3 regions of the Massilia genomosp. 1 genome follow, and region 1 is predicted to be linked to each of the others. Evidence: predicted binding sites of a transcription regulator. Region 1 holds the regulator's gene; each other region holds the start of a gene.
The links. Region 1 encodes HrcA, which represses chaperone genes, less so after heat shock. Its sites were predicted from a motif close to TTAGCACTCNNNNNNNNNGAGTGCTAA; they were not measured.

Region 1 (9,857 bases):
ATGCCGTGCTCGGCGCAATACGCCAGATGCCTGAGCGTGCCTTCGGGGCGGGTGAAGTCGATCAGGAAATCGGCGCCAGACAGGCCGGCGCCCAGCTCCGCTTCGATCGTCACGCCGGGAGCCGGGCCGACCAGCTGGCCAATGGCGGGCGAGCCGGCCAGGCCGAGCGCGCCGGCCAGCACGGCGTCCGGCGCCGCGCCGAGCGCATCCACCAGCATCCGTCCCATGCGCCCGTCGGCGCCCGCTACTGCAATGTTCATCTGATTCATTATGCCGACCCTCGTGCTACCGGTGCGCTGGTATGGAATGACTTACTTATTGATCTTGATCGAGGCCGAACCGGCTTCTTCGCGCTTCGGCGCTTCCTTGGCGGCCACCTTGGACGGACCGGCGATGCGCGCGATGTATTCCTTCTCGGTTGGCAGGTTGCCGCCGTCGAATTTCTCGACCTTGTTATCCTTGAAGTAGACCGTGACCCGGCTGCTGGTCAGCTCGCCATTGCCACGCGCCAGGTAGAACGGAAAGTCCCAGCGGTCGGCGTGGAAGATGTCGGTCAGCAGCGGTGTGCCGAGGAGAAACTTGACCTGCTCGCGGGTCTGGCCGACCTTGAGTTGGGTCAGCATTTCCTGGGAGATGAAGTTACCTTGCTGAATGTCGGGACGATATGGCGAGAAGATCCACAGGAACTTTTGCAGCTTGCTGGCCTGGACGGTCTGGGCGCCGGCGTCGGGCGAGGCGCTGACCGGGACCACGGGATCCTTGGCGCCGCCGAACATGGTGCAGCCGGACAGGCTCAGGACGGCCCCGGCCAAGGTCGCCATCAGGGGCGCGCGCAGGCTAAAACGGGGCAAAACGGCAGTATCGACAGGCATAGATGACCTCAAATCGTTGTACGGAAGCCTAGGCACCTCCGTCTAAAACGCTATATGATAAAGCACTACGCCAATATACGAGTAACAAACATGAGTAACAATCCCAGCGACCTCAAAGCCAGCGGCCTGAAAGCCACCCTGCCCCGCCTGAAAATCCTCGAGATTTTCCAGAACAGCGAGGTGCGCCACCTGACCGCGGAAGATGTTTACAAGATTTTGTTGACCGATAATATGGATGTCGGCCTGGCCACCGTGTATCGCGTCCTGACCCAGTTCGAGCAAGCGGGCCTGCTCAACCGCAACCATTTCGAAACCGGCAAGGCGATTTTCGAGCTCAACGCCGGCTCCCACCACGACCATCTGGTGTGCCTCGACTGCGGCAGGGTGGAAGAGTTCTACGACGACGAAATCGAATCGCGCCAGCACAAGGTGGCGGTCGAGCGCGGCTTCAAGATTGCCGAACACGCGCTGGCGATTTACGGCAACTGCGTCAAGCCAGCCTGCCCCCACAAGACGTAGGCTTGGCGAGCGCCGCGCTACGCCACGCGCTACGCGAGGCTCACGAGTGGCTGAGCGCGTTCGAGAGCAGCTTGGCGGTGATATCGACGATCGGAATGACGCGCTCGTACGCCATGCGGGTCGGCCCGATCACGCCCAGGGTGCCGACGATCTTGCCGTTGACCTCGTAGGGCGCGGTCACCACGCTCATTTCATCCATCGGCACCAGGTTCGACTCGCCGCCGATAAAGATCTGTACCCCGGTCGCCTTGCTCGACACATCGAGCAACTGCATCAGCCCGGTCTTTTGCTCGAACATGTCGAACATCTGGCGCAGCGAGCTCATGTTGGACGACAGGTCCGACACGCTCAGCAGGTTGCGCTCGCCGGAAATGACCATGTCGTCCGACTGGTCGGTCATCGCCTCGCTGCCGGCTTCGACCGCTGCCTGCATCAGGCTGCCCATATCGTCGCGCAACTGGCGCAGTTCCTTGGTCAGGCGCGTGCGCACGTCGTCGAACGACAGGCCGCCGTAATTCTGGTTGATGTAATTGGCCGAGCGCACCAGTTGCGCCGGCGTGTAGTCGGCTTCGGTCAACAGCAGGCGGTTCTGCACGTCGCCGCGCGGGTCGACGATGACGAGCAGGATGCGCTTTTCGGACAGGCGCAGGAATTCGATCTGCTGGAATACCGATTCGCGCCGCGGGCTGAGCACCACGCCGGCGAACTGCGACAGCGACGACAGCATCTGCGCCGCATTGGCGATCATCTTTTGCGGCTGCTGGGCCGGCAGGCGCAGGCGCGCGTCGACCGCGTGCTCGTCGAGGTGTTGCACAGTCAGCAAGGTATCGACAAAGATGCGGTAGCCGCGCGGGGTCGGAATGCGGCCGGCCGAGGTGTGCGGACTGGCCACATAGCCGAGTTCTTCCAGGTCGGCCATGATGTTGCGGATGGTGGCGGGCGAGAGGTCGAGTCCGGAGATTTTCGACAGCGCGCGCGATCCGACCGGCTGGCCGTCGGCGATATACCGTTCGACCAGGGCTTTGAGCAGCGTTTGCGCGCGGGTATCGAGTTGCATGATTCTAGGTGAGGGGCGGTAAGGACAAAAACAAGGCCAAGCACGAGTGCTGATGCGCTTATTATGCACGTTCGCCAGCGCGGCGGGGCTTTATGTGGCCGGCGCGGCGCGTGCGCCGCATTCGGCGCCTCAGTCGTGCTCGCGCTTGAGCCAGTCGAGCAACTCGTCGAAACTGCGGCAGATGGCGTCCGGCGCCACGCCGTGTTCGAGGTGGCGCTCGCTGCCGGTACGGTTGAGCCAAACCGCGCGCAGGCCGGCTCGCTGGGCGCCCTGCACGTCGAGCAGCACATCGTCGCCCACATACACCGCGTCGGCCGGGTCGACCCCGAGCTCGGCGCAGGCGGCCAGGAAAATGGCGGCGTCGGGCTTGGCGCGGCCGAACTGGCTGGCCGCCACCGAGACCTTGAAATGGTGCGACAGGCCGATCGCCTGGAGGTCGGCATTGCCATTGGTAACCGAGCCGAGCATGCTGCGGCCTTTCAGGCGCAACAGGCCGGGCACCACGTCGTCGTAGGGGATGACGGCGTTGCGCGCGGCATAGAAATGGACCATGGCCTGCTCGACCTTGGCCGCGTCTTCGCCAGCCGCTTCGAAGGCCGACAGCAGGCCGGCGCGGCGCAGGGCGCCCAGGTCGAGTTCGAATTCGGGCTGCTGCGCCAGCAAGGCCAGGCGCGCCTGGCGCAGGGCGTCGATGGTGAAGCGCTCGGCCACCCGGGGCGCATTGCTGTGCAGCCAGGCGTGCAGGGTTTGCTCCGCTTGCAGGATGACCGGGGCGATCGGCCACAGCGTATCGTCCAGGTCGAACAGGATGGCTTTGGGCCAGGTGCGGCGTGGCGTGGTCGGCATGTTCTTCTCGGTAGTTGGTCCGCTTCCAGCATAGCGAGGCAGGGCTTGAAAATCAACCGGACTGTCGGGCGCGCGCAGCAGGACGGGAGCGCCACGGCGGCCGCATCACACCCCGATACAAGGCAATGAGCCGCGACGTTGACAAATGCTCTAAAATGACGCCCATATCAGGCTGTCCGTCGGCGGCCCAGCCTCCCCACCTTACCCGCATTCGTTTTGGAGAAAGTATGAAAAATCTGTACCTGCGTTCCGCCGTGGCACTTGCGTGCGCGCTCAGCCTGGCCGCTTGCGGCGGCGACGACGATGGCACCATGCAACTGGGCGGCAGCGTCCAGGGCGTCACCATCGACGGTCTGGTGCTGCAGAACAAGGGCGGACCGGAATTGAAGGTCGAGCCGTTCGCGAGCAGCTTCGTATTCCCGAACCTGATCGCCGTCAATACCGAATACGACATTACCTTCAAATCGATTCCCTCGAACGCCACCTGCAAGATGGTCAACGGCAAGGGCAAGTCGAGCAACTACGGCATCGGCCAGATCGGCGTGAGCTGCACCCTGAAACCGCACGATGTCAAAGGCAAGATCGTCGGCCTGACCAGCGGTCCGCTGGTGATCATCAACGGCACCTATCGCCTCACTATTGCCGCCAACGAGACCGCGTTCAACCTGACCACCGAGTCCGCAGACAAGAAAACCAAGTTTGGCGAAGTCGGCGAAACCCAGGCGTACGGCTTGAGCGTGCTGCAGCAGCCGCCCGGCCTGATTTGCCGCATTGACAACGCGATCGGCACGATGGGCAAGACCGACGTCGACAATATCCTCATCACCTGCAACTGATCCCGGCCGCCGCCCCCGAGCGGGCGGCGCCATCTTCTCTGGAGAATTTCATGAAGTCATCCGTCCTGCGCCACTCGCTGCTGCTGACCCTCGCCCTGGGCCTGGCCGCGTGCGGCGGCAAAGCGACCTTCCCTGTCGAAGGCAAAGTCGTCAACCTGAAGTACTCGGGCCTGGTCCTGAGCAATATCGGCATGAACGACTTGCCGGTCGATGCCAAGGCCACCAGCTTCCGCTTTCCTAACACCATCGAATACGGCGTACAGTACGACGTCAAGGTGAAAACCAGTGCGCTGCACCAGGACTGCACCCCGGACAACAACACGGACACCGCCGGGCGCCAGGCGTCCATCAGCGTCACCATTACGTGCAGGGACTATACCTATCTGCTCGGCGGCAACGTCAAGATCGTCGGCGCCGATGGCGCGGCCAAGCCGTATGTGGGCGAGAACCTGGTGCTGATCAACGGCAGCAGCGACAGGATCAAGGTCGCCAAGGATGCGCAAACGTATAAATTCGGCACTGCGATCGCTTTCGGCACCAGCTACGGCGTATCGGTCCTGCAACAGCCGGACGGCGGCAAGCTGGTCTGCTCGGTCGACCGTGGCATCGGCGAAATGGGCGATGCCGAGGTGACCAACGTCAACGTGCTGTGCCGCGAAAAGTAAGGCGATCGAGGGCTTGCGCAGGTGATATTTGCAAAAGGCATAACTGATATTACAAAGATAAATTGGCCTGATATGCTGTAGCGCAGCATAATTGCACCTGTCTCCTCCAACTCTCCTCAAAAAGAATTGGATTTCAAGCCCGCTTCACAGCGGGCTTTTTTTTGTCCCGGCTTTCGTTCTCACCTGCGTTCAGCCTGCGTTCCGGCTTGCGGCGCCGTTCCGGCGTTACAGGCGTGGCCGCCTTCGCTGCCCTGGCGTGCGGTTCAGCGCACGGCGCTCTTGCGCAGGGCCGGCACATAAAAACCGGCCACGGTGTCGATCAACTGGTCCGGCCGGCCCCCGGCCAGGTTGGTCAGGATGATGACCGCCAGGTCGTCGTCGGGATACACATAAAAAGCCGAACGTCCGCCGCCGTTGCCGGCCACTGCGCGCTGCACCCCGAGGCCGCGGCGGATCGCCGGCCAGCCCAAGGCCCACGGGGCCGGGCGCCCGTCGGCAAAGGTCGATGGCGTCCACATCGCCGCCAGGCTGGCCGGCGTGAGCAGACGCCCTTGCTGGAGGGCCACGATCCACTTGCCCAGCTCGGTCGCGGTGGTATTCATGCCGGCGCCGGTGCGCATGGCCGGGGGGAATTCTTCGACCACATTGCGCAGCTCGCTGCCCCGGAAGCGGTAGGAATTGGCCTTGCCCATGATGATGTCGCCGGTGTCGCCAAAACTGCTGTTGGGCATGCCCACCACCTCGAACTGCCCGCCCCGGATGAAGTCCACGAAAGGCTTGCCGCCGAGGCGGTCAATGATTTTCCCCAGCAGCACATAATTGGTCTGGTTATAGCTGAAACGCTGGCCGGGTGAAAACTGCAGTGGCGTGCCCAGGGCGGTTTTCCACGCTCCGTCCATGCCGCCCGGCAGCAGATCGCCTTCCTCATCGAGGACGTCGGGCAGGCCGGACGTATGGTTGAGCAACTGGGCGATGCTCACGCCCTGCCACGACCCCGGCAAACCGTCCAGGTAGCGCGAGACCGGCGCATCGAGCGCCAGCTTGCCCTGCTCGACCAGCTGCATGATGGCTACGCCGGTAAACGATTTGGTCGCGGAATTGATCGAAAACACGGTGCCCTCGCCCACCGGCACCTTGTGCTGGATAGTGGCCACCCCGAACGCGCCCGACAGCACCATCTTCCCATGCCGGATCACAAGGATTTGCATGCCGGGGATGCGGCGTTCCTGCATTTCGGCCCGAATATATTCCAGGACCGCCTTGTTGGCAGCGCTCTCGGCCACTGGCGCGGCCCCGGCGGCAGGCGCCGCCAGGACGGCCGCACCGGGCAGGCTGACAGCCAAGGTGACGGGCAGAAAACACAATGTGCGTGGAAATTTCATCGAATGACGTTCCTTATGGTAGGGGCGAACCGGTCGGCAAGCGCCACGCCATCATGGCATGAAAATGGGCAATGTTGGCTATTTGGAAATGATATTTCTGAATGGACCGGACAGGTGATTGATAGCTTGTCATCTTCCTGTCATCTTGCCGTCACGGCACGGTCATCTGGGCTGGCTAGAATCCGGCTTGCTAAATCAACCCCCAGCCATAGGACCTTCATGAACAAGCCAAACGATCTGGTTAGCGCCATCGATCCAGATGACATCGACTGCAATGATTCGCCGAACGAACACTTCAACACGGTACTGAACGCCCGCCTGAGCCGTCGCAGCCTGCTGCGCGGCGGCATGGCCTCGGCCGCCACGGCGATTTTCGGCGCAGTCGGTCTGTCGGCCTGCAGCAGCGACGACCCGGCGCCGGTCACGCCGACGCCAACGCCGACCCCGCCGCCGGTCCCGGCTGAAAAACTGCTGGCCTTCACGGCCGTGCCGAAAAGCCTGGCCGACATGGTCAGCGTCCCGGCCGGCTACACCGCCTCGGTCATCTATGCGCTGGGCGACCCGCTCAATGGCACCACCCCGGCCTTCAAGAACGACGGCACCGACGACAACTTCGACACCCGCGCCGGCGACCATCACGACGGCATGGAGTTCTATGGCCTGTCGGCCACCGGCAGCGCCACCACCAGCAGTTCCGACCGCGGCCTGCTGGCCGTGAACCATGAAGCGACCACGGACTCGAAACTGTCGTCCTTCTTCCTGCACGCCAATGGCGGCGTGACCACCCTGCCGCGCCCCGCGTCCGAAGTGGACAAGGAAGTGGCGATCCACGGCGTGAGCGTGGTCGAAGTCAAGAAGAGCGGCGCGGCCTGGTCGTATGTCAAAGAGTCCTCCTTCAACCGCCGCATTACCCCGCTGACCGACATCGAACTGTCCGGTCCCGCGCGCGGCAATGCCCTGCTCAAGACCAAATACTCGCCGAGCGCCACCAAGACGCGCGGCACCCTGAACAACTGCGGCACCGGCAAGTCGCCGTGGGGCTCGTTCCTGACCGGTGAAGAAAACTGGTCCGGCTACTTCGTGCGCGGCGCCGCCGACGACGCCGCCCGTGCCGGCGACAAGAGCATCGCTTCGCTCAAGCGCTACGGCCGCAACCAGGGCGCCACCTCGCGCCACGGCTGGGAAAGCGCCGGCACCGACGACAAGTACGCACGCTGGGACATCAGCAAAAAAGGCGCGTCGACGGACGGCAGCGACGACTACCGCAACGAAATGAACGGCATGGGCTACATCGTCGAAATGGACCCGTACGACAAGTCCAAGTCGGCCAAGAAGCGCACGGCCCTGGGCCGCTACGCCCACGAAAGCGCTGCCTTCGGCAACCCGGTGGTCGGCCAGCAGCTCGCTGTCTACATGGGCGACGATTCGCGCAACGAGTACATCTACAAATTCGTCTCGAGCGCCGTCTGGGCCGCCGCCGACGCCACCGCCACGGACCGCATGGCCACCGGCGACAAATACCTCGACAGCGGCAAGCTGTATGTCGCCAAGATCAATGCCGACGGCAGCGGACAGTGGATCGAGCTGGCCATGTCGAACGCCGCCATCGCCGCGTACGGCGCATACAAGTTCGCCGACCAGGCCGACATTGCGATCAACGCCCGCCTGGCCGCCGATGCGGTGGGCGCGACCAAGATGGACCGTCCTGAATGGTGCTCGGTCAATCCGGCCAACGGCGAAATTTACTACTCGCTGACCAACAACTCGAACCGCGCGGTCGACCCGACCTCGTCGCAACTGGCGCCGGACAGCGCCAACCCGCGCGCCTACACCGACATGAAAGGCAGCTCGGCCCAAAGCGGTAACCCGAACGGCCATATCCTGCGCATGAAAGAAGGCGCCGGCGCCGCTGCCGCGACCAGCTTTACGTGGGATGTATACCTGTTCGGCGCCGAAACGGGCGCCGCCGGCGGCTTCGTGAACCTGTCGAACCTGACGGCGGACCAGGATTTCTCGAGCCCGGACGGCCTGGCGTTCAGCCCGTACACCGGCATCTGCTGGATCCAGACCGACGATGGCGCCTACACCGACGTCACCAATTGCATGATGCTGGCCGCGGTGCCAGGCACGGTCGGCGACGGCGCCAAGCTCACCCTGAACCATCCGAAAGCGGCTGGCGGCACCCTGGCGGTCGATACGTATGTGGGCAAGAAGCCGACAGCGGACACGCTCAAGCGCTTCCTGGTCGGGCCGGCGGGTTCGGAAATCACGGGGATTTGTGAAACGCCGGATGGCAAGTCGATGTTCATCAACATCCAGCACCCGGGCGAGACCACGGCGCAGGCGAACCTGGCCGATCCGTCGAAGTACACCAGCCAGTGGCCGAGCAACGCCGGCTACGGCCCGGGCAAGCGCCCGCGTTCGGCGACCATCGTCATTACCAAGAATGATGGTGGCCGGATCGGGACGTAAGGAGCGATTTGGAAGGTGGACCGGCCTGATCAGGCCTTGTTCCCACCTGCCTCAAAACCGTCATTCCCGCGCAGGCGGGAATCCATAGCACCGTTGATCATAGGTGCTATGGATCCCCGCCTACGCGGGGACGACGGCTCCAACGGTTAGCGAAGGAACCAGATCAGGTCTTCAGCCCAGCCACAATCCGCAGCACTTCGGCACGCGCATCCGCCCATCCCGACGCCGCCAGCTTCGGCCCGCACTCCACGCACGCCTCGAACGGATTGCATCCGTGTTCCAGCGCCGCATAGCGCGCTCCCACGACCTGCTTGCCCACATACGAATCGACCCTGCCTGCCGGCGCACCCGATGGCTTGCCCGACGCTGGCGGCGGCACGCCCTTGAGCACCCAGCGCTGGAGCGGCGCCGCATCGACCCCGTCCGGCACGTACCACAGCTTGCTATCCTTGTTCCAGCGCGCGCCCAGGCCCTTGGCCTCGTCTTTTTCGGCGTACGGCACTTTGAGCATGATCATGACTGCCCTCCTGTCAGGCCGGTTTCTTGAGCAAATTCGACAGCGCCACGTACTGCTCCAGGCTGACCGTCTCCGGACGCGTGGACGGATCGATCCCCGCCTCGACCAGCTGGGCCTCGGTAAACATCCCCGCCACGCAGTTGCGGATCACCTTGCGGCGCTGCGAGAACGCCTTCATCACCACCGCCTCCAGGGTCGGGCCGTCGCACGCCAGCTTGCGTTCGGGCGGCACCGGCAGCATGCGCACGATGGCCGATTCCACCTGCGGCGGCGGGTCGAACGCGGTCGGCGGCACGATGAACATGAGCGACATGTCGTAACGCCACTGCAGCATCACCGACAAGCGTCCGTAGGTCTTGCTGCCGGGCGCCGCCACCATGCGTTCGACGACTTCTTTTTGCAGCATGAAATGCTGGTCTTCGATCAGGTGCGCGAAGTCGGCCAGGTGGAACAGCAGCGGGCTTGAAATATTGTACGGCAGGTTGCCGACCACGCGCAGCTTCTGCCCTTCCGGTACCGGAATGAGGCCGTAGTCGAACTTGAGCGCGTCGCCCGAATGAATGGTCAGCTTCTCGCGCGGGAAGTTGTTTTCCAGGCGCGCGACCAGGTCGCGGTCGAGTTCGACCACGTGCATGTGGTCGAGGCGCTTGAGCAGCAGCGCCGTCATGGCGGCCAGGCCCGGCCCGATTTC
Region 2 (9,857 bases), on a different contig from region 1:
GTGTGTCGGGCGTGATTCCCACGCTCGATGGCTTTGTCACGCTCGGCAGCGAAGGAGGGCACGTCAATTTCGCGCCGGCCGACGAGCGCGAATTTGCGATCCTGCGGTTCGCCTGGACGGAGTGGCCGCACGTATCGAACGAACGCCTGATCTCCGGCCCCGGCATGGAAATCATCTACCGCGCGCTGGCGCAGCGCAATGGCGTGCGCGGCGTCGCCGGCGCGCCGCGCACCTCGCCCGAGATCATCGCCGGCGCGCTGGACGACCAGGACCCGCTGTGCCTGGAGGTGATCGAGTGCTTCTGCGGCATGCTGGGCGGGGCCGCCGCCAACCTGGCGGTGACGCTGGGCGCGTTCGGCGGCATGTTCATCGGTGGCGGCATCGTGCCGCGCATCGGCGCGTTGTTTGCCAGCTCGCCCTTTCGCAGCCGCTTCGAAGCCAAGGGGCGCTTTTCCAGCTACCTGGCCGGCATTCCCACCTACGTCATCACGACACCGAATCCTGCCTTTCACGGCGTGGCGACGATCTTGTCGGAGCACCTGCGCGGACGCAGCGGCGCCAACACGCTGATGGAGCGGGTCCAGCACCTGCAGCACGAACTGACGCCCGCCGAGCAGCGCGTGGCCAGCCTGGTGCTCGGGCAACCGCGCCTGGTGCTGGGCGAGCCGATTGCCGACATCGCGCGCCTGGCCGAAGTGAGCCAGCCGACCGTGATCCGCTTCTGCCGCTCGCTCGGTTTTTTGGGACTGGCCGACTTCAAGCTGCGCTTTGCCAGCAGCCTGACCGGCGCCATCCCCGTGCGCCACAGCCAGGTGCGCGGCGGCGACAGCACGCACGATGTGTCGGCCAAGGTGATCGACAATACCGTCTCGGCGATCCTGACATTCCGCGACCAGCTCGACGTGCATGCGCTCGACCGCGCCATCGCGTTGCTGACCCACGCGCACCGGGTCGAGTTTTACGCGATGGGCAATTCGCGGGTGGTGGCCCTGGATGGCCAGCACAAGTTTTTCCGCTTCCGCATCCCGACCGCCTCGTACGGCGACTCGCACCTGTTTACCCTGGCGGCCGAACTGCTCAAGCCGGGCGACGTGGTGATTGCGATTTCGAACTCGGGGCGCTTGCCCGAGCTCTTGGTGGCGGTGGACGCGGCGCGCGCGGCCGGGGCGGACGTGATTGCGATGACCGGCAGCGGCACGCCGCTGGCCAAGAAGGCCACGGTGTGCCTGGCGGTCGACCATGCCGAGGACAGCACCAGCTTCCTGTCGATGATCTCGCGCATCATGCAACTGCTGCTGATCGATATTCTGTCGGTCGGGATTTCGCTGGGCGCCGATGGCCAGGGCGACGGCGCCAGCGCGCACACGCAGATTTCGCACCTGGGAGGTTAATCACCCGGCCCGTATCCTTACGGTGGCGGGGCGGTCCCGCCTGGAGCGCTGTCGGCGTGTTTGACGATGCGCTCGAGCGGGCGCTTTTCGGCGCGCCATTGGCTCAAGGTCAGCTGGCGGTCGTCGTTGCTGTCGTCGACCAGGATCTCGTCGCCGCTGGTGGCGACCAGGAAGGTCTCCCAGCGGTGCGCCGCCTCGTCGCCGTTTTCGATGAACGACAGGCTCCAGTAGCGTTTACCGCCGATGAGCTTCGTGCCTTCTTCCTCATCGTCGAGCACCGCGCCGCGGGCTTTGCCGCCCGAGGCCTTTTCGATGTGGGCCGACCAGGCTTTGAGTTCCGGCAGCGCCATCAGGGCGTCGATCGCCTGTGCCTTGGTGCGCGCCGCCGCGGGCTTGGGCGTGAGCGCAGCCCTGGACGCGGCCGGCGCCAGGTTCTCCTGGTGATGATTGTGGTACAGCGCTGCCCCGGCGGCGACAAAGGCAATCATGGCAAACAACAGTACTGTTTTTTTCGACAATCCAGGCATAGTTGTGGGCGGCAAAACACGTTGATGGAGCGGCCATACTACGCCAAATCTATACGTGCGGCAACATGGTCAACGGCCCAGTCGACGGCATCCTCGAGCCGGTCATTGCCCCAGAACATGTCGTCGCCGGCGAAGAACATCGGCGCGCCAAAAATGCCGCGCCGCACCGCTTCCTCGCCCTGGGCGCGCAGCGCCAGCTTGTTCTGTTCGGTGCCGGCGGCGGCCAGCAGGGCGCTGGCGTCGAGGCCGAGCGCGGTGAGGACGTCGCCTACCAGGGCCGGGTCGTCGATCTCGCGGTCGAGGGCGAAATTGGCATGCATGATGTGCCGGCAGAAGGTGCCGATCCATGCGTCGCCGGCGCCGAGCAGGGCCACGCGCAGGGGCAGCAGCGCGCGCCGGGGAAAGGCGCCCGGCTGGGTCCACGGCAAGCCGTACTTGTCGCATTGGCGCTGCATGTCGCGCCACACATAAGCGCCTTTTTCCTTTTGCAGCACGAAGGGAGACGAGGACCAGCCCGAGGCCTTGAAGACCGGTCCCAGCAAAAATGGTTTCCACAGCACGCGCACGCCGCGGGCGGCAGCGAGCGCCTCGATGCGCATGGTGGCGAGGTAGCTGTAATTGCTGCCGAAATCAAACCAGAATGCGATCTGCGGATCATGGGTCGTCATGAAGTCTCCTTATCCACCGCCGGTGTCAGGTCTGACATTCGGACACGGCCTCGGCTATACAAATGCCCGCCACCGGTGTCAGGTCTGACATTCGGACACGGCCTCGGCTGTACAAATGCGCAGTCGCCTGCTAAAGCCGGGCTCGTGTCCGAATGTCAGACCTGACACCGGGGGTGGGGTTGCTGAGGCCGTGTCCGAATGTCAGACCTGACACCGGGGTGCTCACCGGGGTGCTGGATTGCTTGTTTATAGTGCAATATTGGGCTAAAGTCGCGTGACTAGCTTACATCGGAAGGTTGCGCCATGCGACACATTCTCACCATGCTGTCGGTTTGCCTGGCTTGCGCGCTGCCGGGCGTGGTCCGTGCCGATCCGGCCCGGATCCTGTTCGCGACCGAAGTGTTTTTCGACAGCGGCAGCGCGCGCCTGTCGGGCGACGCGGTGTCGATCCTGGACCAGGTCGCCGGCAAGAGCCGCGAGCTCAGTCCCGAGCTGATCATGGCCATCGGCCATACCGATGCGCTGCCCGGCGACGCCCTGGCCCAGCGCTTGTCGGTGCGGCGCGCGGAAGCGGTCAAGACCTATTTGGCCGACAAGGGCGTCGAACGCATCCGCATCTATACCGAAGGCAAGGGCAAGCGCATGCCCGTTGCCGATAGCGCTACGCGGGAAGGGCGCGCCCGCAACAACCGGGTCGAGGTCCAGCTGGTGGCGCCAACAACGGCCCCGAGCGAACCGTAAACAGGATCGCCAGACGTAAAAAAGCCTGCAAGGCGCAAACCTTGCAGGCTTTTTATGTGTCGCAGCGGCGCCGCAAGCGATGTCGCTGGCGGCGCGTTGCGGCAAGCCGGGGGCAATTACATCATGCCGTCCATGCCACCCATGCCGCCCATGCCACCCATGCCGCCCATGCCGCCAGCTGGCTTGTCTTCCGCCAGTTCGCACACCATGGCGTCGGTGGTCAGCATCAGGCCGGCGATCGAGGCTGCGTTTTGCAGTGCCGAACGGGTCACTTTTGCTGGATCCAGAACACCCATTTCGACCATGTCGCCGTAGGTGCCGTTCGCTGCGTTGTAGCCGTAGTTGCCGGTGCCGGCCAACACTGCTGCAACGACCACCGACGATTCTTCGCCAGCGTTTTGAACGATCATGCGCAGTGGCTCTTCCATGGCGCGCAGGACGATCTTGATACCGGCGTCCTGGTCAGGATTGTCGCCCTTGACCGTGATGTTGGCACGTGCGCGCAGCAGGGCTACGCCGCCGCCAGGAACGATGCCTTCTTCCACGGCAGCGCGGGTGGCGTGCAGTGCATCTTCAACGCGGGCTTTCTTTTCTTTCATTTCGACTTCGGTGGCTGCGCCAACCTTGATCACTGCAACGCCGCCTGCCAGTTTGGCAACGCGCTCTTGCAGTTTTTCACGGTCGTAGTCCGAGGTCGCTTCTTCGATCTGCACGCGCACTTGCTTGACGCGCGCTTCGATCGCTTCAGCCTGGCCGGCGCCGTCGATGATGATGGTGTTTTCCTTGCCCACTTCAACGCGCTTGGCTTGGCCGAGTTCCGCCAGGGTGACTTTTTCGAGCGTCAGGCCGACTTCTTCAGCGATGACCTGGCCGCCGGTCAGGACAGCGATGTCTTCCAGCATGGCCTTGCGACGGTCGCCGAAGCCAGGGGCTTTGACTGCGCAGGTTTTCAGGATGCCGCGGATGTTGTTCACAACCAGGGTGGCCAGCGCTTCGCCTTCGATGTCTTCCGCGATGATCAGCAGTGGACGGCCGGCTTTGGCGACTTGTTCCAGGATCGGCAGCAGATCGCGGATGTTCGAGATCTTTTTGTCGCACAGCAGGACGAACGGGCTGTCCTGGATGGCAACTTGCTTGTCCGGGTTGTTGATGAAGTACGGCGACAGGTAGCCGCGGTCGAACTGCATGCCTTCGACGATGTCGAGTTCGTCGTTCAGCGATTTGCCGTCTTCCACGGTGATCACGCCTTCTTTGCCGACTTTTTCCATCGCTTCAGCGATACGCTCGCCGATCGAGTAGTCCGAGTTGGCCGAGATCGCGCCAACCTGGGCGATTTCTTTGGTGGTGGTGCATGGCTTGGAGATCTTGGCCAGCTCTTCGACGGTGGCGGCAACCGCCTTGTCGATGCCGCGCTTGAGGTCCATTGGGTTCATGCCGGCGGCAACGAACTTCATGCCTTCGCGCACGATGGCTTGTGCCAGCACGGTCGCGGTGGTGGTGCCGTCGCCGGCGTTGTCGCTGGTGCGGGAAGCAACTTCCTTGACCATTTGCGCGCCCATGTTCATGAGCTTGTCTTTGAGTTCGATTTCCTTGGCGACCGAAACACCGTCCTTGGTGACGGTCGGCGCGCCGAACGAGCGCTCGAGCACCACGTTGCGGCCTTTCGGGCCCAGGGTGACTTTGACTGCGTTGGCCAGGATGTTGACGCCTTCAACCATTTTGGCGCGCGCTGCGTCGCCGAATACTACTTCTTTAGCTGCCATGTTTTTTTCTCCGTTGTGCGTAGATGTCTATCGCGTGGAATGCTTAATGAAAGGTCGTGCGCCGGCCGGGAAACCATGTTCCCGACCGAGTCGATCACTTGACCAGAACGGCCATGATGTCTTCTTCGCGCATCACCAGCAGCTCGTCGCCGTCGACTTTGACGGTTTGGCCGGAGTATTTGCCGAACAGGACACGGTCGCCGACTTTGACTTCCAGCGCGCGTACTTTGCCGTCATCCTGGACTTTTCCGTTGCCGACAGCCAAGATTTCGCCTTGATCCGGTTTTTCAGCGGCTGCGTCAGGAATGATGAGGCCGGATGCGGTTTTGGTTTCCTGGTCGAGACGCTTGACGATGACGCGATCGTGCAATGGGCGAAGGTTCATGCAAAACTCCTTAATATTCAGTGGTTTAGTAGCTATTGGTCAGGACCGCCCTGGGCGTTCCCGGTGTTTCAACATGTCTCGCGGTGTTGCCGCCGAGACTAGAAAGAGTTGTTAGCACTCTCTACTAACGAGTGCTAATTATAGGGACGGTCCAAGGGTTTTTCAAGGCATCCTGTTGACTATTTAACAGATGAGCTTGATCTGGCGCAAAGTGTGGAAGCGCCGGCGAGGCCAAAACTGGCCTTATCTCAAGAGGCGCCGGGCCAGCTGTGCGCCGCCCGCGACTTGTGCTGTGCGCCTGGGTGCGACCGGGGGTTGTGCATGGAGCGGCGGCCCGACGCCCGCGCTTTCGCGGCAGCCTTCTTACATCCCCTTACATCAATCGTCTACCCCTGTTGCTGATTCGGTTGACGGACTTTCGTTCGCACCCCTATAGTTACGGGATGATTTCTGAATTCATCGAACTATCCGAAAAAATCGACCGGCTTGCCGAGTTGACCCTCTCACTGCGCGCCGAGAATACTCAGTTGCGGCAATGGAATACACAGGTGCGCCAGTCGAATGCGCAGCTGTTCGCCGAAAAGGAGGCTTGCCTGGTGCGCCTGAACGAAGTGCAGCGCCGGGTCGAAGCGTTGCTGGCCCAGATACCCGATCCGAACGGGGTGACCGTGGCCACCGTGGCGCCCCAGGCCGAGGGCGTGCAATGATCCAGCTCAATGTCACGATCATGGGCAGTTCCTATCGCCTGGTGTGCAAGGAGGGCGAAGAGCGCACCTTGCAGGAGGCGGTCAGTTATCTCGACGGCAAAATGTGTACCTTGCGCGATTCGGGCAAGGTCAAGGGAAACGACCGCATCGCCGTCATGGCTGCGCTCAATATGGCGGCCGAATTCCTGTCGGTGAAAACGCCGCAAGGGCCGCTTGCCGAAATGACGATGTTGGAAGTCAAGCAGAAACTCGGCGAGATGCATACGGTGCTCGACAACGCCCTGACTCCCCAGGAAAATCTGTTCTGAGTTTAATTTTTGTTTGACATGACGGCACATCGGAGTAAACTCCGTCTCACCCTGCGGTGTTCGCGATTGCCATATATTCCTTGAACCATTTATGTGCACAGGTTGCGGAATCTTGTTTGATGGGAGTGAGCGTCGCTCGTTCGACGAACCCGAAATTGAACTAACTGCGACCGCCTTGAACCATTAGGTTCAGGATGCCGGTAAAGACGGCACATGCGGGGCACTGATTTTACAAAGCGGTTGCAAGCATTCGGTGCGCAACCGTTTTTTTATGGGCGCGCGCTTTGCTGTGCGACGCCCAAAGCGGAGCAATTGCATGGCCTATTGGCTGATGAAGTCCGAACCGGACGAAGTAAGTATCGACGACGTGCTGGCCGCGCCGGAACAAACGGTGGCGTGGTTCGGCGTGCGCAATTACCAGGCGCGTAACTTCATGCGCGACGGCATGCGGGTCGGCGATCTGGCCCTGTTTTATCATTCCAGCTGCGCCGAGCCGGGCGTCGCCGGGATCGTCGAAGTGTGCAGCGCCGCCTACCCTGACGCCAGCCAGTTCGACCAGGCCAGCCATTATTACGATCCGAAGGCCACGCTTGAACAGCCGCGCTGGATCAGCGTCGACGTGCGCGCCGTGCGCAAGACAGCTCTGTTGAGCCTGAAGCAATTGCGCACCATCCCCGCCCTGGCCGACATGCGCCTGCTGGCCAAGGGCAGCCGCCTGTCGGTCATGCCGGTCGACGCGCACGAATGGCGTACCATCGAAGCCTTGCTGGAAAAGTAGACGCCCCAGCATTCGCACGTCCGTGCCGCGCCTGGGGCCGCGGGGCGGCCTCGGCGGTGAATGCGGACGTTGCGTTGTAGAATACTTGCCAAGGCGAGTCCGCGGGTGGCTTGCCACCAACGCAAGCCTCACCGACCGCACCCATGACGACTGCAACTGCAACGACGGCCACTTCAAGGGGGCGCCGATGGCCTGGAGCCTGATCCTGATCTTGCTGGCCATGGGCGCCGCCGGCGGCTTCGCGGCCGGTTTGCTGGGCATCGGCGGCGGCATGGTGCTGGTGCCCTTCATTACGATGATCTACACCGCCGAGCATTTTCCGCCCGACGCGGTGGTGCATATGGCGATCGCCACCTCGCTCGCCACCATCATGTTTACGTCCCTGTCGTCAGTGCGCGCGCATCACGCGCATGGCGCCGTGCTGTGGCCGATCGTGCGCATGCTCACGCCCGGCATCGTGATCGGCTCCTGGATCGGGCCGTGGCTGGGCAAGCAGCTCAACACCACCGCGCTGGCGCTGGTGTTCGCCGCCTTCGTGGCGTTTTCGGCCACCCAGATGTTGAGCGGGAAAAAGCCCGCCGGCGCGCGCGAGCTGCCCGGCGCGCCCGGCATGTTCGCCGCCGGCGGGGTGTTCGGCGTGGTGTCGGGGGTGGTGGGGGCGGGCGGCGGCTTCATGTCGATCCCGTTCATGACCTGGTGTAACGTCAAGATCCACAACGCGGTCGCCACCAGCGCCGCGCTGGGCTTTCCGATTGCGCTCTCGGGCACCTTGTCGAACATCTGGTTCGGCTGGGACCAGCCCGGCCTGCCGCCGTATTCGCTCGGCTACATCTACCTGCCGGCGCTGGCCGTGATTGCCACGGCCAGCGTGCTGGCGGCGCCGCTGGGCGCGCGCGCCGCGCACCGCATGCCGGTGCAACAGTTAAAACGCATCTTCCCGTTCATTTTGTATGCGCTGGCCGCTTATATGCTGTGGAAGGCGTTTCACTGACAGCGCCTTTCCGGTAGGCCCACACCAGCATGGCGATGCCGCCCGCGATCATCGGCAGCGACAGCATCTGGCCCGACGTGACCGGCAAGCCGGCCACGCTGACCTGCCAGTCCGGCACGCGGAAGTATTCGGTGAAAAAGCGCGCGCAGCCGTACAGCAGGGTGAACATGGCCCCCACCGCCAGCCGTGGACGCTCCTTGCGCGCATAGATCCACAGCAGCACGAACACCACCAGGCCGTCGACGATCAACTGGTACAGCGGCGAGGGATGGCGCGGTCCCTGCACGCCCGGCCACAGCATGGCCCACGGCAGGCTGGGGTCGGCCACCCTGCCCGGCAGTTCGGCGTTGATGAAGTTGCCCATGCGTCCGGCCGCGTAGCCGAGCGGGACCAGCGGTGCGATGAAATCGTAGACGTCGAGCAGATTGCGTTTGGCCTTGCGCGCCCACAATCCCATGGCCAGCAGCACCCCGAGAAAGCCGCCGTGGAACGACATGCCGCCCTGCCATATCTTGAAGATGGCCACCGGATCGGCCATGAAGCGGGCCGGTTGATAGAAGAAGACTTCACCCAGGCGCCCGCCGATGATCACCCCGAGCATGCCGTAGAACAGCATGTCGTCCAGGTCTTCCTTTTTCCAGCCGCGCGCGGCGATGTGCGGCTGCTTGATGCGCACGCGCCCGAGGGCGAGGAACATGGCGAACGCCAGCACGTACATCAGGCCGTACCAGTGTACGTGCAGCGGGCCGAGCGAAAAGGCGACGGGGTCAGGCATCGGGTGGGTCAGCATCGGTATTCTTTCGTAGTAAATCCAAAAAGCCCTGCAGGACCGGCGAGACGGCGTCGCGCCGCCAGGCCAGCCCGGTTTCCACCTGCGGCGTCGGATCGCGCAGGGCCCGGTATTCTACGCCGGGCCGCATCAGGTTGGACACCGATTGTGGCACAAGTGCCATCCCCATGCCGGCCGAGACGAGGCTGACGATGGTCTGCATCTGGATCGCTTCCTGCCCGATCTCGGGAGTGATGCCGGCCGCGCGGAAGCAAGCCAGGATGGCGTCGTGCAGGGCCGGCGCGATCGGGCGCGGAAAGATGATCAGCGGCAGCGGCGGCAGCGCGGCCAGGGCCACCGCCTGGCCGGGCGCGCCGCTGACGACGCCGGCCGGCAGGGCCACGATCAGCGCTTCGGTCAACACCTTCAGGTAATCGAGTTCCAGGCGCGCCTTGTCCGGCAGCGGCGCGATCAACAGGCCGGTATCGATGCGCCCGTGCAGCAGGTCGTCGATCTGGACGTCGGAAGTCGCTTCTTGCAGCGCGATACTTACTTGCGGAAAAGCCGCGCGGTAGCGGCGCAGGAAGGGCGGCAGCACGCTGTAATCGGCCGAAGACACGAAGGCCAGCGACAGGCGCCCGGCCGCGCCGCCGGCCGCGCGTTGCACCAGCGCGGGCAAGGCGCTGCTCGCGGCCAGGATGCGGCGCGCCTCCGGCAGCAGGGCGGCGCCGGCCGGTGTGAGCTCGACGGCGCGGCGGCTGCGCGCGAACAGCGGCGCGCCCAGCAACGCTTCGAGACCCTGGATGGTTTGCGACAGCGGCGGCTGGGT
Region 3 (9,857 bases), on a different contig from region 1:
TGACGCTCAGGGTGTCGCCGATGTCGGCGTCGGCAAAGGTCGGCGTGCGCACGCTGAACCCGCTGTTTTCGTAGGTCGTGACGGGCTTGAGCGCCAGCGCGACGGTCGGCGCCCTGTTGGCGGCGCCCACGGCCAGGATGAAGTCATCCGTGGCATGCAGCCCGGCCTGGTCTTTCGCGGTGACGCGCAGCGGGAAGCTGGCCTGCAAGCCCTGCGGGACCGTGCCCTCCAGCATGCCGATGGCGGCATCAAAATGGAGCCAGTCGGGCAGCGCCGAGCCGTTACTTTGCGCCATCATCAGGCTCAGCACGTCGCCCGCGTTGGGATCGCTGAACATGCCCGATGGCAAGGTCAGCTTGAAATGCTGGCCCGGCGTTCCTGCCTGGTCGGCCAGCGGCAATTTGAGCACGGGCGCCTGGTTGAAGTAATCGCTGGGGTAGCCGACACTGCCATCGGCAAAGTCGATGCGCTTGATGGCGCTCTCGGTGCCCGGCGCGCCGCCAGTGCTGAGCAAAATGGCGTCGCCCTGCTTGCCATAGGCGAGCTCGAGACTGTTGCCCATCGGCGTCAGGCGCAGGTCGGCGGACGTGATGCCGGCGCCGAAGCGCAGCGTGTTGCCCACGCCGCTGGTCTCGCGCGTGTCGATCAGCAAGTCGCGCCCGTCGCCCAGGTTGAACACATAGGTATCGGAGCCCTCCGCGCCGACCAGCTGGTCGTTGCCGCGCCCGCCGATCAGGGTGTCGTCGCCGCCCTTGCCGTACAGGATGTCGTCGCCGCCCCTGGCGTCGAGGACGTCATTGCCCTCGCCGCCGCTCATGGTATCGCCCATGTCGGTGCCCTGGTTCGAGCGCTGCGCGATGGCTGCCGCGTCCCACTTGCTGCCGTCGGCGAAGCGGATTTCTTTCAGCCGCATATTGGTGTCGTACATCGGGTCGTTCCAGACGTAGGCCTGCAAGGTGATTTGCTGGTCCGGCGCGCCGTCGACCGTCAGCACCAGGTCGTCGAAGCCGCCGCGGCTGATGCGCTGCAGATGCACTTCCTCGGGACGGATACCGTCGGTGAAGACGATGCTCTGGTAACGCAGTTCCGGCGTTCTGAGATTGTTGAAAATCATGTCACGGCCGTCGCCGCGCGCGAACACATAGGTGTTGTTGCCGGCATTGTCGTCCAGGTAGTCGTCGCCCTGGCCGCCGTTGAGGGTGTCGTCGCCCTCGCCGCCGAGCAGCGCATCGACGCCGGCACCGCCCAGCAGCAGGTCGTTGCCCTGCATGCCGTGGAGAATGTCGTGGCCGCCGCGGCCGTCGATACGGTCGTTGCCGGCGGTGCCGCGAAGGTCATTATTATCGTCGTTACCGGTCAACAGCATACTGTCGATGAGCGCTTTGTCCCAGCGGGTGCCGTCGGCGAACTGCAGCGCGATGGCAGGCCCTTGCGCGTCCATCGGCGGAAAATAGGCGCCCACCCGCAGGCTGGCCCCGGCCCCTCCTACGTTGATCAGCAACTCGGGGCCCTGGCCGCCATTGCTGCGGGTCAGGACGATATCGGCCGCGCCGATGCCCGCTTCCAGCAGCACCGTGGTGACGCCGCCGACCCCGTACATCGGGAACAGCTCGTCATGACCGGAGGCGCGTCCGAACAGCAGCGTGGCGTTGCCCTCGCCGAGCATGATGCGGTCGTTGCCGGCGCCGCCGTCGGCGACATCGTTGCCCTGGAAGACATCGAGCATGTCATTGCCGTCGCCGCCGACCAGCAGGTCGTCGCCATTCTGGCCGGACAGGGTATCGTCGCCGCCGCCGCCGCGCAGGATGTCACTGCCATAGGTGCCATTGAGGGAATCGGCGCCCTCGGTACCGCTGACGGTGTTGACCGGCATCGCGCCCTGGGCCCGCATGTCGATCGTCGCCTTGTTCATCACGCTGCCGTCGGCGAAGTGGATGCTCACCGTGCGCTGCGCAAGGAAGTAATCCTTGACCGTCAGGCGCTCGCCGCTCAGCGGCAGTTCCAGCACCAGGTCCGGGCTGTTCGGGCTGGTACGCAGCACCGTCAGGGTAGCGGCCTGGACCCCGGCCGTCATATCGATGGTCAGCACATCTCCCTGGCCGTACTTGGGCGCGTCGATGCTGTCATTCCCGCTGCCATGGCCGAATCGGTAGGTGTCGTACCCGCCGTCGCCGTTGAGCAGGTCGTTGCCGGCGCCGCCATCGAGAAAATCGTTGCCGAAGCCGCCGGCCAGGCTGTCGTCGCCGCTGCCGCCAAGCAGCACATCGTTGCCGTAGGAACCGAGCAGGGTATCGTTGCCGCTGCCGCCGAGCAGCACGGACGGGCCGTTGGCGTACAGCATGTCGTTGCCGCCAGCGCCGTCGAGGAACGGGCCGTTCATCGTATTATCCTGCTCGTCGAGCACCAGCATCGGCCGGTCCTGCATCGCCACCCTGGTCTGGATCGCCTGGATATCCCAGCCGGCGCCGTCGGCGAAGCGGATGACGCTGATCGGATAGCCCCAGGCCATGCCGCCGCTGTACGACATGTCTTGACCGAAAAAGCGATGGACGGTCAAGCGGTCCTCGGTACCGGCGATGGCGAGCACCAGATCGTCGTTGTAGCGGGTCAGGCGCAGGTCGGAGGCGGACACGCCCTCGCCCAGTTGCAGCACGTTCAGGCCGGCATCGCGCGGGCCGCCAGAGACGATGATGTCCTGGCCGGCGCCGCGCCCCCAGCGGTAGGTATTGGCGCCGAGCGAGCCGTCCAGGATATCCTTGCCGGCGCCGCCGTCGAGGGTGTCGTTGCCGTCGCCGCCGAACAGGAAGTCGTCACCGCCTTTTCCGTTGATCACGTCCGGCCCCGATCCGCCATTCAGTTGGTTATTATTGTCGTCGCCGTCAATGATGATGATCGGAGTCATGGTGTCTTTCAAAAATGTTGAGATGTCATTGTTTTAAAGAAATTCTTTCACTCTGTCAATACAACTTCCTACATTTGGATTTATCCGTCGCGGGTACGCAACGACGCCGGCGCGCCGCCAGCGTGTGTGACCGTACAGACCGCCCGCGCCGCTTGCGCGATACTGGCGCCTGGCATCAAACAGCACTGCCCCGGCGCAAACAAATAGCGATGGGCCTCTGCCCTGGCTTGATCCGTAGCAAGGCGTAAATGCAGTCCTCCACTAGAGTGAAGCTTGCCAATTTATGCTTACCTCCAAGCAATAACATTTCGCTATCACTGCCATACATTCTGCGCATTGGCACTCCTCCCCAGAGAGTGCTAATATAGGGACTTGCATGGCGGGGAAGACCCGAAGCCACCGCTGGCATCAGATCGCAACAATCGCCCCCGGACCCGTCTCCGGCCCGGGCATTCGATGATGCAGCACAGAACTCTACGAGGAAATACATGATGACGTTGTCCGCACAATCCGCATTGGTTCCGACCGGCAATCGTGCTTTAGGACTCGGTTTCACCGGCAACCTGGGCAATATCGACGCCTATATCTCGGCGGTGAACCGCCTGCCGATGCTGACCCACGAAGAAGAGATTTCCCTGGCCCAGCGCCTGCAAAAGAACAACGACCTGGCCGCCGCGCAAGAGCTGGTGCTGTCGCACCTGCGCCTGGTGGTGTCGATCGCGCGCGGCTACCTTGGCTATGGCTTGCCGCACGCCGACCTGATCCAGGAAGGCAATATCGGTCTGATGAAAGCGGTCAAGCGTTTCGACCCGGACCAGGGCGTGCGCCTGGTGTCGTACGCCATGCACTGGATCAAGGCCGAGATGCATGAGTACATCCTGAAGAACTGGCGCCTGGTCAAGGTCGCCACGACCAAGGCCCAGCGCAAGCTGTTCTTCAACCTGCGCAGCAACAAGCAGGGGCTCGACGCCATGAGCCCGAGCCAGATCGATGCGCTGGCCAAGCTGCTCGACGTCAAGCGCGAAGAAGTGATCGAGATGGAAACGCGCCTGTCGGGCCGCGACATCGCGCTCGAAGCGCCGACCGACGACGAAGACGACAAGTTCTCGCCGATCGCCTACCTGTCGTCGGACCTGTCCGAGCCGACCAAGGTGCTCGAAGCCGAACAGGTCACGCGATTGCAGTCCGAAGGCCTGGAAACCGCGCTGGGCAAGCTCGACGCCCGTTCGCGCCGCATCGTCGAAGCGCGCTGGCTGGCCAACGACGACGGCTCGGGTGCGACCCTGCACGCCCTGGCCGACGAATTCGGCGTCTCGGCCGAGCGCATCCGCCAGATCGAAAGCGCGGCGCTCAAGAAGATGAAAGCGGCACTTTCGGCATTTATCTGAGAACAATGCACGTCCGGCGCCCCGCGCCGATGCCGCCTGGTGTAGACTAGGCGGCATTTTTTTTGCCGGTACAATTCATCAAGCTTGTACAAGTCAATACACTTGATTACATATTTATAATTCGACTTTGACGTATCATGCATACCGTGCCGATATGCGAGCGCGGCAATACCGGGCCCCGAGCGCTGCGCTGCGCGCCGTCACAGCCTTTTTCACAGCCAAACATGAATAGGTAGTCTGCAAATGAAATACTTAACATGGACACGACCTCTGGCCGCCCTGCTGCTGGCGCCCGGCCTGGCCGGCGCCGCTCCGGCCCTGATCGAGTCCCCTGCCCTGAATAATGTGAGCAAACACTATGCCAGCCATGCCGGCATCGAACTGGCCGACGTGCGTTCCAGCCGCGGCCTGGCCGACGTCACCCGCGCCATGCACCTGCGCCCGGGCGACGTGCTGGGCGAAAACGAGCACCATGTCGCCAGCGCCCTGAGCGTGGTTGCCAACAGCAATCTGAGCGCCTGGAGCACGCCCACCCTGCGCCAGGCTTACCCGGATGGACGCATCAGCTTCGACAAGCAGGCGCGCAGCGCCTTCGACACGGCCGGCACGCGCGCCAGCGTGGCCTCGCAATCGGTGCCGGAACCGGAAACCTACGTCATGCTCGCCGTCGGCGTGGCCGTCATCGTCCTCACGCGCGGCACCCGCAAGCGCCTGCAAGACAGTCTCGACGCGTAAGGCCGGGCTGCCGCGATCCTGCCGGCGGCGCCTGTTGCCCCCAATATCTTTCTTACAATGTTGTCCTATGACGCGCGGCTAGCCCTCGATTATGATGGCGACTTGAAAACGCCGTGGGGCGTTCATCGATGTGATGACATGAAAAGGAATGGGACCAATGAACCTGATTACATTGCAGATGGGTGCGGTCGCGCTGGCTTTCGCGTGCGCTACCGCAACGGCGGCGCCGACCGTCATCGAAGCTAAAACCTTCACTTTCAGCAATCCTGATGCGAACCTGGCCGACCTGCTGGTATCCGATACCGGCAGCGCGACGACCATCCGATTCAGCGATTTTGCCAGCAGCATGGCCGTCAAAAGCAGCGAGGCCGACGGCACTGACTACTCGGGCGAGATGCGCTTTGCCGCGCATTCGGGCTACCTGATCACCGGCTATTCCTTTTCCGCCAGCTTCGCCGGCACGCTCGACGCCGCCGTGCCGCCGGGCGGCCTGGCCGGGGCCGGCACAGCGAGCAACCGCGGCTCGGTCAGCCTGTTCGCCAGCGGCGCCGACAACTGGAGCCGCAACGGCAACCGCCAGGTCAAACTGCTCAAGGGGAACGACGCCTTCGTCTTCAGCGCGGGCAACATCATGCTCGCGCAGATGAGCATGTCCCTGAACGGCAGCATGACCGTGTTCGCCACGCCGGCCAGCTGGACCACGCCGGACGGCGTCGTCCACCGCCAGGATTCCCTGGCCGGCCTGACCCTGCTGAACCCGACCCTGACCGTCTACACCAGCGCCGTGCCGGAACCGGAAACCTACGCCATGCTGGCGCTGGGCCTGGCCGTGATCGGCCTGACCCGCCGTCGCCGGCAAGGCCGCGCCGCGCAGGCGTAATTGCCCACGGGCCAGCGCCGGCTGGCCCGGCGTTTATCCATCGCAAGGCAAGCGCGCGGCAGCCCTGCCGCGCGCCGACTCGTCAATTGCGCGGCCACACAATGGCGAAATTGATATGATCTATGATCGGCTTTCCCACTACTGAGGAGCCCATCATGAACAAGCTGCTTTTCGCGTTCGCCGCCGCCTGTGTGTTTACCGGGTCCACCGCCGCACAAATGAAGGCACCGCCGAAGGAAGCGCTGATGCACCGCCAGAACAACCAGACCGTGGTCTTGTGGCCACAGACCAGCGTCACGCTGGCGCCGGACACCGTCCTGTTTTTCGAGCGCGTCGACGACAGCCGTTGCCCGCCCGACGTGTTCTGCATCACGGCCGGCAAGATCGTCTACCACTTCAGCCTGACCTTTCCCACCGGCCAAGACACCCTGATCGTTACCACCGGCCAAGAGCCGTTCGACCTGGAACCGGCCAAGCCGACCTACATCTCGGTGCAGCGGCCCGACCTGGTGATTACCCTGGCCACGATCCCGCCGCCACCGCAGCCGAGCAATACGCCGCCGCCCCCGCCGTCACCGGTGCGCCTGACCGTCAGCCAAGCTCCCTCCGAAAGCCGATAAGTCCCCATGAGCCACGCCGCCCGCCGCTTCGCCCTCGCCTGCACCATCGTCCTGATCATTCCACTGGGCCATGCCAGGACCCCGGTGGCAAGCGGCACCGGCGGCGCGGTCGCCACCATCAGCGAACAAGCGTCGCAGTCGGCCATGGCGATCCTCGACAAGGGCGGCAATGCGGTCGACGCCGCCGTTGCGGCGGCCGCCACCCTGGGCGTGACCGATCCCTACAGCTGCGGCATCGGCGGCGGCGGCTTCATGATGATTTACCTGGCCAAAGACAAACGCGTGATCACGGTCGACCACCGCGAAACGGCGCCAGCGAGCGTCACCCCCGGCGTATTCCAGGAAAACGGCAAGGACAGCGACCTCGACGCCACCATCGCCAGCGGCGCCTCGGTCGGCGTGCCCGGCACCGTGCGCGGCTGGCACGAAGCACTGAGCCGCTACGGCACCATGTCGTTCAAGCAGGTGCTGGCGCCCGCCATCGGCGTGGCCAGCAAAGGTTTTCCGGTGAGTGAAAACTTCAGGCGCATCAGCGCCGAGAACCAGAAAAAGCTCCAGATGTTTACCAGCAGCAGCGCCTTGTACTTCAAGGATGGCAAGCCGCTCGCGCTCGGCGCCGTGCTGAAAAGCCCGGGCCTGGCCAAGGCCTACCGCGACATCGGCGCGCAAGGCCAGAAAGCCTTTTACCAGGGCCCGATGGCGCGCGCCATCGTCGAGGCCGTGGCCCGGCCGCCGGTGCCCCCCGGGGTGCGCGTGCGCGCCGGCGCGATGACCATGGCCGACCTGGCCAACTACGAAGCGCGTATCCGCCAGCCGGTCAAGACCACGTACCGCGGCTACGACATCGTCGGCATGCCCTTGCCGAGCAGCGGCGGCATCGCCATCGGCGAAGCGCTCAACCTGCTCGAAGGCTACAACCTCAAGGCGCTGCCGCGCGCCAGCGCCGAACATCTCTTTATGGAAGCGAGCCGCCTGGCCTTTGCCGACCGCAACGCCTACCTGGCCGATCCCGAGTATGTGGACGCGCCGGTGGCCGGCCTGCTCAGCAAGGAATACGCGGCACGCCGGCGCACCGCCATGAACGCCGAGCGCGCCGGGCCCAAGGTACTGGCGGGCGACCCGTATCCCTTCCAGAGCGACCCCAGCGTGCCGCAGCGTCCGCATGCGGCGCGCCTGATGGCCGAGAATGCCCACACCACCCACCTGGCCGTGTCCGACAAGGAGGGCAATATCGTCGCCTATACCTTCACCATCGAAGCGTGGGGCGGCAGCGGCATCGTGGTGCCCGGTTACGGCTTTTTGCTCAACAACGAAATGACCGATTTCGACTTCGGCGGCCCGCACCCCAACGTACCGGAAGCGGGCAAGCGCCCGCGCAGCAGCATGGCGCCGACGATGGCGTTCAAGAATGGCAAGCCGGCGTTTACGGTCGGCAGCCCGGGCGGCGCCACCATCATCACGACGGTGCTGCAAACCATCGTCAACCACGTCGATTTCGGCATGCCGATGGACAAGGCCATTAATGCCCCGCGCCTGAGCCAGCGCAACGATGCGAGCACCGAGATCGAACCGGGATTTGCCGGCAGCGCGCAGGCGCTGGCACTGGACAAGCTGGGCTACAAGTGGGCCGCCAAGCCGGAGGAAATCGGCGCCGCCAACGCCATCGTGTTCAATGCCGACGGCACGGTGACGGCCGTGAGCGAAGGCAGGCGCCACGGCGTGGGCAGCGCGCTGGTGCAGAAAAGTGCGCACTAGCCCGGGCAGGCGGCCGGCCGCACAGGGCGCCGCCCACCTCAGCCCTTAAACCGACTTGCGGCGACGCGCGGCAGCGCCGACGGCCAGCAGGCCCGCGCCCAGCATCAGCCAGGATTGCGGCTCGGGCACGGCGCTCACTTCGCTCACTGTATAGGTCACGTTCGAGGTCCAGCGACCGCCGGCAATGTACGGCTCGCCGCCGCCATTAAAGCTTGCGTAGGATCCGTAACTTTCCCCGGTGCGTACAGACTCGGAAGAATAATACGAATCGGTACTTTCGTAGCGGCCAATGTCGAACTGCGGCGCACTGCCCGGCACCCACGAGAAACTGCGGATCGTACACTGAGCGCAGCCCGGATAATCGTAACCGCGATAGGTCAACGACTGCAATTCGGACTTGTCGAACTTGCCGTCGGCGTTCAAGTCGTTCACCGAAAAACTGCCCTTGAGCGTGGCGTCGAAGGGACTGCCGCTTTCGAGTCCGAGGAAGCCGCCGGTAAAAGTCCAGTCGTAGGACTGGATGGCCGCCTGGGCCGGGGTAAGGAACATGAAGGCGGTTGCTGCGCATGCGATGTAACGTAACATTTTTATTCCTATAATATTGTAAAAGTCTACATTATAGCCGCGAAACCATGTTGCACACACAACAATAAATGCAATGTCAGGGTAGTGCTGCGCGCCTGGGCCCGCGCAACGATGGGCTAAGCGAGCGGGTGCGGAAAAGTGCCGATCAGGCCGGGCGCCCGGCCGGGAAGGCGGATGGCGCCGTCACCATGCGCAGCCAGCAATGGCGCGCCCAGGCGGCGCTGGCCAGCAGCGTCACGGCCCCGATCATGCACCAGGTGGCGTTGTCGAAGCGAGCGCTCAGGGCGGCGTATTGCAGTGCCGCGGCGGGTAGCAGCCAGAGCGTGCAAGCACCGAGCACACCGTTGCGTACACCGGCGCCGCCCGCGTAGTCACGCAAGGCCAGCGCGCTGGCGCCAATACCGAGGCAACATGCCGGCAGCAGCCGCGCCACGTCCAGCGGGCTGGCGCCGAGACCGAACGCCAATGCCAGGGTGAGCACGCTGATGATGGCCCAGCAGCTGGCCAGGCGGGCGAGCAAGGCGCGCGCCAGCACCGTGTTCATGGCGGCGGCGCCGGGAGCGCGCGGCGCCAGGCGCAGCAAGGACTGTTGGGCGCGGGTTCGCCGGAACGCCCACACCAGGGCGTGCGGCAGCGCCGCCTGCAACAACAGCGCGGCCGCCATCAGCGCCGGCATCGGGAGCATGAACGATATCCCCTTTGACCAGCCGAGCGCCCCGGCCGCCACGCCGATGGCGCTGACGCAGGCGGCCCCGATCACCCAGTCGCGCTCCAGGCGCAGCGCCGGGCCGAGCGCGTGCAACAGCAAAGGGCCAGGCGCGCCGCGTGCGCAATCGCGCCGCAGTGCGCGCGCATAGGCGCGCCCCGCCCGCCCGCCTGGCGTGCGGCCGGCCAGCGCCGGGGCGCGCAGCGGCCATGGGCTGCGCAACAGGCGCCGCGTCAAGGCGTACCCGACGACAATACAAAACACGGCCCCGACAGCGCTCAGCAGG

Region 2: a site for HrcA is predicted at 5,587-5,613, ahead of groES (co-chaperone GroES). Genes of this name have one in related genera too.
Region 3: a site for HrcA is predicted at 3,239-3,265, ahead of rpoH (RNA polymerase sigma factor RpoH). Genes of this name have one in related genera too.

The regions. Positions count from the first base shown of each region.
Region 1 is NZ_WHJF01000005.1:99,616-109,472, forward strand. It holds gene dapB (4-hydroxy-tetrahydrodipicolinate reductase) at 1-269, opposite strand, end outside; gene F1735_RS03310 (outer membrane protein assembly factor BamE) at 312-872, opposite strand; gene fur (ferric iron uptake transcriptional regulator) at 963-1,391, shown strand; gene hrcA (heat-inducible transcriptional repressor HrcA) at 1,432-2,448, opposite strand; gene F1735_RS03325 (HAD family hydrolase) at 2,578-3,294, opposite strand; gene F1735_RS03330 (hypothetical protein) at 3,522-4,130, shown strand; gene F1735_RS03335 (hypothetical protein) at 4,181-4,795, shown strand; gene F1735_RS03340 (serine hydrolase domain-containing protein) at 5,059-6,177, opposite strand; gene F1735_RS03345 (PhoX family protein) at 6,397-8,649, shown strand; gene F1735_RS03350 (DUF5710 domain-containing protein) at 8,813-9,166, opposite strand; gene rsmA (16S rRNA (adenine(1518)-N(6)/adenine(1519)-N(6))-dimethyltransferase RsmA) at 9,180-9,857, opposite strand, start outside.
Region 2 is NZ_WHJF01000049.1:15,214-25,070, reverse strand. It holds gene F1735_RS18510 (glucokinase) at 1-1,391, shown strand, start outside; gene F1735_RS18505 (hypothetical protein) at 1,409-1,879, opposite strand; gene F1735_RS18500 (2-hydroxychromene-2-carboxylate isomerase) at 1,957-2,586, opposite strand; gene F1735_RS18495 (OmpA family protein) at 2,890-3,327, shown strand; gene groL (chaperonin GroEL) at 3,444-5,090, opposite strand; gene groES (co-chaperone GroES) at 5,185-5,475, opposite strand; gene F1735_RS18480 (hypothetical protein) at 5,919-6,182, shown strand; gene F1735_RS18475 (cell division protein ZapA) at 6,179-6,490, shown strand; RNA gene ssrS (6S RNA) at 6,536-6,716, shown strand; gene F1735_RS18465 (EVE domain-containing protein) at 6,807-7,268, shown strand; gene F1735_RS18460 (sulfite exporter TauE/SafE family protein) at 7,456-8,259, shown strand; gene lgt (prolipoprotein diacylglyceryl transferase) at 8,210-9,049, opposite strand; gene F1735_RS18450 (LysR family transcriptional regulator) at 9,027-9,857, opposite strand, start outside.
Region 3 is NZ_WHJF01000013.1:39,929-49,785, forward strand. It holds gene F1735_RS07240 (putative Ig domain-containing protein) at 1-2,902, opposite strand, end outside; gene rpoH (RNA polymerase sigma factor RpoH) at 3,391-4,290, shown strand; gene F1735_RS07250 (PEP-CTERM sorting domain-containing protein) at 4,534-5,025, shown strand; gene F1735_RS07255 (PEP-CTERM sorting domain-containing protein) at 5,183-5,905, shown strand; gene F1735_RS07260 (hypothetical protein) at 6,061-6,525, shown strand; gene ggt (gamma-glutamyltransferase) at 6,532-8,280, shown strand; gene F1735_RS07270 (PEP-CTERM sorting domain-containing protein) at 8,326-8,865, opposite strand; gene F1735_RS07275 (hypothetical protein) at 9,011-9,857, opposite strand, start outside.